Regions from separate parts of the Dactylosporangium sp. NPDC000244 genome, predicted to be linked through region 2. Evidence: riboswitches for the same ligand, from Rfam matches in the RefSeq annotation. Region 2 holds a riboswitch; each other region holds the start of a gene.
The links. Region 2 has a riboswitch for cobalamin ahead of ABT369_RS48850 (ribonucleoside-diphosphate reductase subunit alpha). Riboswitches for the same ligand answer to the same signal wherever they lie in the genome.

Region 1: linked by a shared signal. The riboswitch ahead of bluB (5,6-dimethylbenzimidazole synthase) and the one ahead of ABT369_RS48850 (ribonucleoside-diphosphate reductase subunit alpha) in region 2 are both predicted to bind cobalamin.
Region 3: linked by a shared signal. The riboswitch ahead of cobN (cobaltochelatase subunit CobN) and the one ahead of ABT369_RS48850 (ribonucleoside-diphosphate reductase subunit alpha) in region 2 are both predicted to bind cobalamin.

Annotation. Positions count from the first base shown of each region.
Region 1 is NZ_JBEPEH010000021.1:137,865-141,094, reverse strand. Features, by position in the region: gene ABT369_RS28975 (serine hydrolase) at 1-1,357, opposite strand, end outside; cobalamin riboswitch at 1,452-1,656, shown strand; gene bluB (5,6-dimethylbenzimidazole synthase) at 1,693-2,313, shown strand; gene ABT369_RS28965 (TolB-like translocation protein) at 2,314-2,454, opposite strand; gene ABT369_RS28960 (hypothetical protein) at 2,523-2,942, opposite strand; gene ABT369_RS28955 (hypothetical protein) at 2,983-3,230, opposite strand, start outside.
Region 2 is NZ_JBEPEH010000050.1:6,224-9,453, reverse strand. Features, by position in the region: gene ABT369_RS48850 (ribonucleoside-diphosphate reductase subunit alpha) at 1-1,451, opposite strand, end outside; cobalamin riboswitch at 1,573-1,784, opposite strand; gene ABT369_RS48845 (IucA/IucC family C-terminal-domain containing protein) at 1,874-2,608, opposite strand; gene ABT369_RS48840 (ABC transporter ATP-binding protein) at 2,605-3,230, opposite strand, start outside.
Region 3 is NZ_JBEPEH010000001.1:79,566-82,795, forward strand. Features, by position in the region: gene ABT369_RS00355 (precorrin-8X methylmutase) at 1-161, opposite strand, end outside; gene ABT369_RS00360 (ferredoxin-like domain-containing protein) at 158-1,213, opposite strand; cobalamin riboswitch at 1,250-1,385, shown strand; gene cobN (cobaltochelatase subunit CobN) at 1,423-3,230, shown strand, end outside.

The DNA of each region.
Region 1 (3,230 bases), on a different contig from region 2:
TGACCGTGCCCTCGGAGAGGCGCAGCTCGGCGGCGATCTCCTGGTTGGACAGGCCCCGGCCGACGCCGCCGAGCACGTCGCGTTCGCGCGGGGTCAGCCGGTCCAGGCGCCGCCGGGCGGCCTCCGCGCGGGCGAGGCGGTCGCCGCCGAGGCGGGTCATGACCTTCTGGGCGATGCGCGGCGACAGGTAGGCGGCGCCGCCGGCGACCGCGCGCACGCCGAGGATCAGCTCGCGCGGGTCGGCCGCCTTGAGCACGAGCTCGATCCGCTGCCGCTGCCCGCCCGTGGCCGGCGGCTCGGCGCCGTGGGTCAGGGCGACCAGGCCGCGCAGCACCTCGTACGTGTCGTCGTAGAGGCCCGCGCTGTTCGTCATGACCGCGTACCCGTAGCCGGTGGCGGGATCGATCGCCTCGACGGCCGTGTAGGTGAACAGGTTCCCCGAGTGCACGAGCAGCTCGCGGCCGTCCACGTCGGTCGGGCCCCAGCCCATCGCGTAGTCGCGCACCTTCGACGGCGCGTGCATGGCCGCGAGGCTCTCCGGCCGGACGACCTGCGGGCCGTGGCCGGTCTGGGCGATGAGCCACCGGCCCATGTCCTCGGCGTCGGTGACGACCCCGCCCGCGCCGCCGTGCGCCCCGAACGCGCGCAGCTCCGGCCGCGCGACCCAGGCGCCGAAGAGCGAGATGTGGCCGTCCGCCGCCGCGCCCCCGACGGAGCTGCCGGTCATCCCGAGCGGTTCGAAGACGTGCATCCGGACGTACTGCCCGAAGCCCACGCCCCCGGCGACCTCCACGAGCCGGGCGGCGATCTCGTAGTTGGCGTTGCAATAGGCCCACGCGGTGCCGGGCTCGGCGGCGAGGTGCCCGGACCGCAGCGCCGCCACGTACGCGGCCGGGCTGGCGGTGGACTCGGCCGCGGGGATGTCGACGCCGCCGTCGGCGAGGCCGGAGGTCTGGTCGAGCAGCTGGCGCACCGTGACGCGGGCCGCGCGCGGGTCGGCCATCCGGAACTCGGGGAGCTGGTCCGCGACGGGCTCGTCCAGCGCGACCTTCCCGGCGTCCACGAGCGTCATGACCGCCGTCGCCGTGAACGACTTGGTCACCGAGGCGACCCGCATCGGCGTGCGCGCGGTGACCGGCGCCCCCGTCGAGTCGTGGCCGTAGCCGGCCGCGTGCACGACCTCGTCCCCGTGCGTCACGACGGCGGAGAGCCCGGGCAGCCCGGTCCCGTCGAGGGCCTGGCGCAGGTAGGTGTCGATGGGCGTCGGGGTTGTCGGTGCGGCCGGCGCGGCCTGGGCCGGCGCGGCGGGCCACAGCACGACGGCGGCGGCCGCGAGGGCGAGCAGTCTGCGGTTCATGCCACCCGACGCTAGGCAGCGGCGCGCCCGGGCGGATCTGCCGAAACGCCGCGGCCACCCCCGACGAAAGTCGGGGGTGCGATACCCTTCGCGGCGGCAAGTACTGAAGCGAGGTGCCCCGCCGGCGACGGCGGGGAGAATCTGGGAAGCCGGTGCGAATCCGGCACGGGCCCGCCGCGGTGACCGGGGAGCCGCCGCCCACACGCGCACGCGTAGCCACTGGCCCGCACGGGCTGGGAAGGCGGGCGGTGAGGCGACGATCCGGGAGTCCGAAGACCGGCCTCGCGACTGACGGCCCCGGCCCGCCCGGGGCGTGAGCGCAGCGGGAGCCTGCCATGACGCACGAGCTGTACGACATCATCAACCGCCGCCGCGACGTGCGCGGCGAGTTCACGGGCGCGCCGGTGCCCGACGCCACGCTCGACCGGATCCTCGGCGCCGCGCACGCCGCCCCCAGCGTCGGGCTGTCCCAGCCGTGGGACTTCGTCGTCGTGCGCGACCGGGCCCTGCACGAGGCCTTCCACGCGCACGTGTCCCACGAGCGCGAGGTGTTCGCCGCGACCCTCGACGCCGAGGCGGCCGCCCGCTTCGCCCGCATCAAGATCGACGGGGTACTGGAGTCGACGCTGTCGGTCGTGGTCACGTACGACGCCGAGCGCGGCGGCCCCGCGGTGCTGGGCCGCCACGCGATCGCCGACGCCGGCCTCTACTCGGTGTGCCTCGCCATCCAGAACCTGTGGCTCGCGGCCACGGCCGAGGACCTCGGCGTCGGCTGGGTGTCGTTCTACCGCGAGGACTTCCTGCGCGGCCTGCTCGGCATCCCGCCCGGCGTGCGGCCCGTGGCGTGGCTGTGCCTCGGGCCGGTGAGCCGGCTGATGGAGGTGCCGGACCTGGAGCGGCACGGGTGGCGCCGCCGCTCCCCGCTGCACCAGGTCCGCCACGAGGACCGCTGGTGATCAGCCGGCGCGCCAGTCGGGGGCCTCGTCGGTCCCCGGGCCGAAGGTGACCTGGGCGTTGCCGGTGCCGTCGGGGTTGATCGTGAAGATGTGCCCCCAGGCCTCGTCGTCGTCCAGGTCGCAGTACGCGATCCGCGGCACGCTAGCCGACCGCGACCCGCTCAATTCCGGGCAAGTCGCCACCCCCGCCGAAACCCGACACCCGACGCCTAGATGCAGATCCAGCAGTAGAGGCCCTTGCCGGCGCGGCTCACCTCGGCGAGCGAGTGCAGGAACTCGGCCGCGTCGGGCGGGGCGAAGCCGCCGTCGAACTCCTCGATGCGCGACCAGGGCTCGGCGACCGCGTCGAGCTCGGCCGGGGTCGCGGCGGCCAGAGCGGCGCGCAGGTCCGGGCTGATCGGGAGCACCAGCTGGTCGAAGTCCGGGGTCGCCGCGATCGGCGCCCCGGACGAGCGGTCGACGCCCGCGAACAGCCGCGCGAGCTCGCCGAGGCGCACTGCGGGGTCGATGCGGCACGAGACCACCGGGCCGTCGTGGCCGTCCGGCCCGCCGGGGCCGCCGGGCAGGTCGAGCGCCGCGGCCGCCTGCTCGTCGGAGTCGGCGGCGAAATAGTCGTAGATCACTCCCATGGCGACATCATCGCGCATGGCCGGGCGGTGGCGCGCGGCGTCAGTTGCCGCCGCGGCCGGTGTCCATGACCTTCGCCGACGCCTTGACCTGAGCCTTCTTGGTCTGCTTGCCGCCGGTGGTGGTGATCGTGTACGTGTGCGTCTCGACGCTGCCGACCGGGCCGCCGCACGAGAACGTGAACGTCTCCGTGCCGCTCGCGGGGTAGTTGCCGTAGCTGCCGGGCAGGTCCGGGTTGTCCACCGACAGCCCGATCCCGGTGGCGCCGGTGACCTTCCACTTGATGATCA
Region 2 (3,230 bases):
ACCGTCTCCCGCAGCCGCTCCCAGTCGACGCCGGCGGCGCTCACGTGCGCGCCGAGGTTGATCGAGCCGAGGTTGCACACGGCGGTCTCGCCGTCGCTGTTGACCTCGACGATCTCGGTGCACAGGTTGGACAGGTGGATGGTGTTACCCGGCGCCCCCGTCTGATTCGACAGCGCGTTGGAGCGGTCCTTGAACGTCATCCAGCCGTTGCCGGTCTGCGCGAGGGTGCGCATCATCTTCCCGTAGAGCTCGCGGGCCTTCACCGTGCGCACGGCGCGCTTCTCCGCGGCCCGGTAGGCCTCGTCGAAGTCGGCGCCGAACAGGTCCGGCAGCTCCGGCGCGTCGGACGGGTCGACCAGCGACCAGTCGGCGTCGGCCTCGACCCGGCGCATGAACTCGTCCGGCAGCCAGTTGGCCAGGTTGAGGTTGTGCGTGCGGCGGGCCTCCTCTCCGGTGTTGTCCCGAAGCTCGAGGAACTCCTCGATGTCCGGGTGCCACGGCTCCAGATACACGCACGCCGCGCCCTTGCGCCGCCCGCCCTGGTTCACGGCGGCCACACCCGCGTCCAGCGTCTTCAGGAAGGGCACGATCCCGTTGGATTTCCCGTTGGTACCGCGAATCAGCGCGCCCCGCCCGCGCACGCGCGACCAGGAGATGCCGATGCCGCCGGAGAACTTCGACAGCTTGGCGACCTGGTGATACCGCTCGTAGATCGAGTCGAGCTCGTCCTTCGGCGAGTCCACGAGGAAGCACGAGGACATCTGGGTGTGCCGGGTGCCGGAGTTGAACAGCGTCGGCGAGGACGGCAGGTAGGCCAGGCAGGACATGAGCCGGTAGAAGCCGATCGCCTCGCCCGGTGTCTGCGAGAGTCCGCAGGCGACGCGGAGCAGCCAGTACTGGGGCGTCTCAACGACGAGGCGGGTCTCGGGGTGGCGCAGGAGGTAGCGGTCGGCGACGGTGCGCAGGCCGAAGTACTCGAAGCGCAGGTCCCCGCCGAGGTCGACGGCATCGTCGAGCTTGCGGGCGTTCGCGGCGACGAACGCGGCCGTCTCGTCGCCGATCAGGCCGAGCTGGTGGCCGTAGCGGATCGACTGGCTGAAGCTCGCGACCGCCTGCCCGCGGACCTCCTTGTCCACGAACGCCGCGAGGAGCCGGGCGGCGAGCCTGGAGTACTGCGGCTCCTCGCCGATCAGCTCGGCCGCGGTCTGGATCGACAGCCTGTCCAGCTCGGCCGTCGTGGCCCCGTCGTAGAGCCCGCTGATCGTCTTCGTGGCGACCCGCAGCGGGTCGATCTCGTCGAGGTCGGCGACCCACCGCTCGACCGCCTTGACGATCTTGTTGACGTCGACCGGTTCCAGATCACCGTTGCGCTTGCGGACCTGCATCGCGTGCCGCCGCTGCTCCGGCGCCGCCGCCTGGCCCGCTGCGGCCGCGTCCTGCGTGACCGTCATGAGTCCCCCTCGTCACCCGTGGCTGGCGCGCAGGGGGACGACGCCACAGGGAGACGGCGCACGCCGTCACCCGCGTTGGCGTCGGCCGTCCCACGCGGCCTCCGACCACCGCACGCCCGGTTTGGCGCACGGTGCGCTGGCAGGTCTTCGGACTCGCGGGCGCGGCCTCTCAGCCATCTACCGGCCGTCGCTTCCCAGACCTTGGCGGCCCAGTGCTTCGTTGACGGCTTTCGTTCCCACTCACCGCTGCGGGGCAGTCCCGGGTTCACACCGGGTTCCCTGTTGCCACGGCCATCCCGCAGGGGCGGCCGAACCAGCTGCGAGCAACACCATATATGGGAGGCATCGAGAAAGCGAACCACCATATGGTGTGTCGGCGTGTCGCGCGGGTCGCATCACCGTGCGTCACTGCCGGCCGGCGGTCACGTGGCCGCGGTGTCCACCATGCGGCGGGCCCGGGCCGCTCGCTCCGGCGCCGGGAGCACGCCGCAGGTGGCGCAGAAGCTGCCGTCGCCGGTCTTGTACATCAGGCAGCAGGTGCGCCGATGGTGTACCTGCCAGCGGCTGCCACCGGCCGGCAGGTCCGCCACCACGCACAGGTCCCGGGTGCGCGGATGCCGGTCGAGCAGCGCGACGGTGTCGGTCACGAAGCGGGCCGGGTCGTCCTGCGTCCAGGAGATGCTGCGCATCGCGGTGGCGATACCGCTGGCGACGTTGCCCCACAGGGTTCGGCGGCCCACGCGGGTGATGCGGTGCCACGCGTCGATCGCCGGGGCGAAGTTCTCGTCCAGCATGCGCTCGACGAGCCAGTCCGTCGTCGTGTCGTCGCGGGGCCGGTCGCCGGCCGCATCACCGGCGAACGCGGCGTTGTCGAGCCGGCCGCCGTCGATGTGGATCCAGGTGCCGGCGGCCGCCGCGTCGACGATGCGGTCCTCGAGGAAGCAGCGGGCGAGGACGGGGCCGGTGACCTGGTTGACGTACTGGCAGAACAGCAGCGACGCGGCCGCGACGAGATGGCCGGTGTCCCGGGCGCGGGCGTGGTCCGCGACCAGCTCGTGCAGCATCGGGCCGGTCAGGACCGTCGCATGGTGCCAGCCGGGTCCCTCGGGCACCCCGCGGGGTGCGGTGAACCGGGCACCGAGTTGCGGCCTGCTCATGCCGGGCCGTACTTCAGGGTCGGGGTGTCGGCGACCAGATCGCGGCTGTGCGGGTGGACCGGGTTCGCGAGCAGGTCGGCGGTGGCGGCCTCCTCGACGATCCGGCCGTGGTGCAGCACGATGACGCGGGTGCACAGCGCGGCGACGGCGACGAGGTCGTGGGAGATGAACAGGTAGCCCAGCCCCTCGGTGCGGTGCAGTTCGGCGAGCAGGTCGCGGATCTGTGCCTGCACCGGCAGGTCGAGTGCGGACAGCGGCTCGTCGAGCACCAGCAGCTTCGGCCGGGGTACCAGGGCGCGGGCGATGCAGACCCGTTGGCACTGGCCGGTGCTCAGCTCGTGCGGGTACCGGTGCCGGAGTGCGGGATCGAGCCCGACCCGCTCGAACAGCTCGGCCGCGGTCCGGCCGCCGGGGAAGTTGCGGGCGGGTTCGCCGACGCTGCGCCCGGCCGTCCACCGTGGATTGAGGGCGGCCCGCGGGTCCTGCTGGACGAGCTGGATGTCGCGGCGCCAGCGGCGCTCCCGGCCGGTGTGCCACAGCGAGCGGCGGATCGGCAGGTCGTTCCAGCGCAGGGTGCCGGTCGTCGGCCGGACCTGTCCCACGACGCACTGACCGACGGTGG
Region 3 (3,230 bases), on a different contig from region 2:
TAGCCGACGTCGGCGGGGAGGTCGACCATGCCGCAGGCGTGGATCATGCGGACCGTCACCTGGGCGACGTCGGCCGGCAGCCCGGACAGGTCGGCCTCGGCCCGGATGGTCGCGAACGAGCGCCGGTAGATCTCGGCGCCGTCGCGGATGTAGTCGCTCATCCGCGCACGCTGCGCTGGTAGCCGGACGCCGTCGCCAACATCTCCACGTGCCTTCCCTTCGGTGCGCCACAGCGCCGCTCGCAGCCCACCCAGTGCGCCGGCTCCGAGGAGCCCGCGAGCACCGAGGCCCGGGCGTCCGCGCGAACGTCGGCGAGCGCCTTGGCACACCCCGGCCGGCCCGCGCACGCCGTCACCCCGGCCCACGGCGAGGCCGGGTCCGCGACGAGCCCGGACGCCACAGCTTGCGGCATCGTCGATGTGGGCACGACCACGGTGCGCCATGGCGTGACGATGATCTCTCCGGCCAGCGCCGCGGACTGGGCCGGCGTGAGCAGTCCGAGCGGCACGGCGAGCACGGCGGACGAGCCATGGATGCCGGGCTCGGGCGGGTCCAGCCGGGTGAGCGGAATGTCCGAGACGGTGGTGCCCAGCCGCGCGGCGACGCGCGCCGGGCCGTCGTCCAGCTCGGCCAGCCGCCACGCCCTCGAGGCCTGCGCGGCGCGCTCGGCCAGGAACGCCTCGGCGGCGCAAACGAGCAGCTCAGGGCCGCCGTGCCGCGCGGTGGGGCGACCGGCCAGGGTCAGCCGGGAACCGTGCAGGCCCACGTCGCCGAGCAGCGGCGTCACGTCCCCGCGGCCGTCGTCGACGGTGGCCAGGAACCGGCCCGGCAGCCCCGCGAGGGCCGGCGTGGCGCACAGCAGCGCGTCGAACGCCGCGACCAGGGGGCGCACGGCCGCGCTCAGCGGGCTGGCGACGATGTTGCGGACCCGCTCGTGGGTGGCCGACGGCAGCAGCCCGGCGTCGGTGAGCCGGGCCGCGAGCTCGTGCTCGGCCCCCGGCCTCAACGCCCTGACCTGCACGTTTCCGCGCGAGGTGAGCTCCAGCGCCGGATCGCCGAGCTCGGCCGCGGCGGTGCGCAGGACCGTCAGCCCCGCGGCGGTGAGCCGCCCGCCGGGCAGCCGGACGCGCGCCAGCCCGCCGTCGGCGGCCGCGTGGACCTGCACGGCGCCGGGGCACCGGTCGGGGGCGTCGCGTCCGCTGGGAGCCTGCACGCGGCGGATACTACCTGCGCTTGACGGCACACACGCTCGTCCTGAAGAGTTGACGGCGCTGTGCAACGGCGACGTGGAGGAACCCGGTGCGAATCCGGGACGGTCCCGCCACTGTGAACCGGAGAGACGATTTCCGGCAAGCCAGGATACTCTCCGCCGCCGGACCCATCCCACCGTCTTGGGGCGCGGACCCCGAGGGAGGACCCGGCGTGATCCTGCTGTTGTCGACGTCCGACACCGACCTGCTCAGCGCCCGGGCCAGTGGTGCCGCGTGGCGCCTGGCCAACCCCTCGCGCACGGCGGTCGAGGACCTGCCGGGGCTCGCCGAGGGCGCGGAGCTGGTCGTGGTGCGGTTCCTCGGGGGGTACCGCGACTGGCAGGAGGGCTTCGACGCGCTCCTGGCGACCGGGCTCCCGGTGGTCGTCCTCGGCGGCGAACAGGCCCCCGACGCCGAGCTCATGAGCCACTCCACGGTCCCGGCCGGCCTCGCCGCGCAGGCCCACGCCTACCTGGCCTTCGGCGGCGCCGCCAACCTCGCCGAGCTGCACCGCTTCCTCTGCGACACCGTCCTGCTCACCGGCCACGGCTTCGCCGCCCCGGTCGAGACCCCCGCGTGGGGCGTGCTGGACCGCGAGGCCGCGCCGGTGGACGGGCCGACGGTCGCCGTCATCTACTACCGGGCCCACCACGTCGCCGGGAACACCGCGTTCGTCGAGGGCCTCTGCGCCGCGCTGGAGGCGGAAGGTGTACGGCCCCTGCCGGTCTTCGCCGCCTCCCTGCGCACCGCCCCGCCCGAGCTGCTCGGCACCCTGGGCCGGGCCGACGCGCTCATCGTGACCGTGCTCGCGGCCGGCGGCACCCGCCCGGCCGACGCGCAGGCCGGCGGCGAGGACGAGGCCTGGGACGTGGGCGCGCTCGCCGCCCTGGACGTGCCGATCCTGCAGGGCCTGTGCCTGACCAGCAGCCGCGAGACGTGGGACGGTAACGACGACGGGCTCTCGCCGCTGGACACCGCGACCCAGGTCGCCATCCCGGAGTTCGACGGGCGGCTCATCACGGTGCCGTTCTCGTTCAAGGAGATCGACGAGGACGGCCTCACCGTCTACGTCGCCGATCCCGAGCGGGCGGGCCGGGTGGCGGGGATCGCCGCGGCCCACGCGCGCCTGCGGGGCCTGGCGAACGCGGACAAGCGGATCGTGGTGATGCTCAGCGCGTACCCGACGAAGCACTCGCGGATCGGCAACGCCGTCGGCCTCGACACGCCCGCGAGCGTCGTGCGGCTGCTGGCCGCGCTGGCCGAGCGCGGCTACGACCTCGGCGAGGGCTTCCCGTCCGACGGCGACGCGCTCATCCACGAGCTCATCGCGGCCGGCGGCCAGGACGTCAACTGGCTCACCGAGGAGCAACTGCGCGGCAACCCGGTGCGGATTCCGGCCGAGCGCTACCGGGCGTTCTTCGAGACGCTGCCGGAGGACCTGCGCGCCGGGATGGAGCAGCACTGGGGCCCGGCCCCGGGCGAGCTGTTCGTGGACCCGGACAACGGCGACATCGTGCTCGCCGCGCTGCGGCGGGGCAACGTCGTGGTGATGGTGCAGCCGCCGCGCGGGTTCGGCGAGAACCCGGTGGCCATCTACCACGACCCGGACCTGCCGCCGTCGCACCACTATCTCGCCGCCTACCGCTGGCTCGCCGACTCCTTCGGCGCCCACGCCGTCGTGCACGTCGGCAAGCACGGCAACCTCGAGTGGCTGCCGGGCAAGACGGTCGGGCTGTCGGCCGGCTGCGGCGCGGACGCGGCCCTGGGCAACCTGCCGCTCATCTACCCGTTCCTCGTCAACGACCCCGGCGAGGGCACCCAGGCCAAGCGCCGCGCCCATGCCACGCTCGTCGACCACCTGGTGCCGCCGATGGCCCGGGCGGACACCTACGGCGACATCGCCCGCCTCGAACAGCTGCTCGACGAGCACGCGAACATCGCCGCGCTCGACCCGGCCAAGCTGCCGGCGATCCGGGCCCA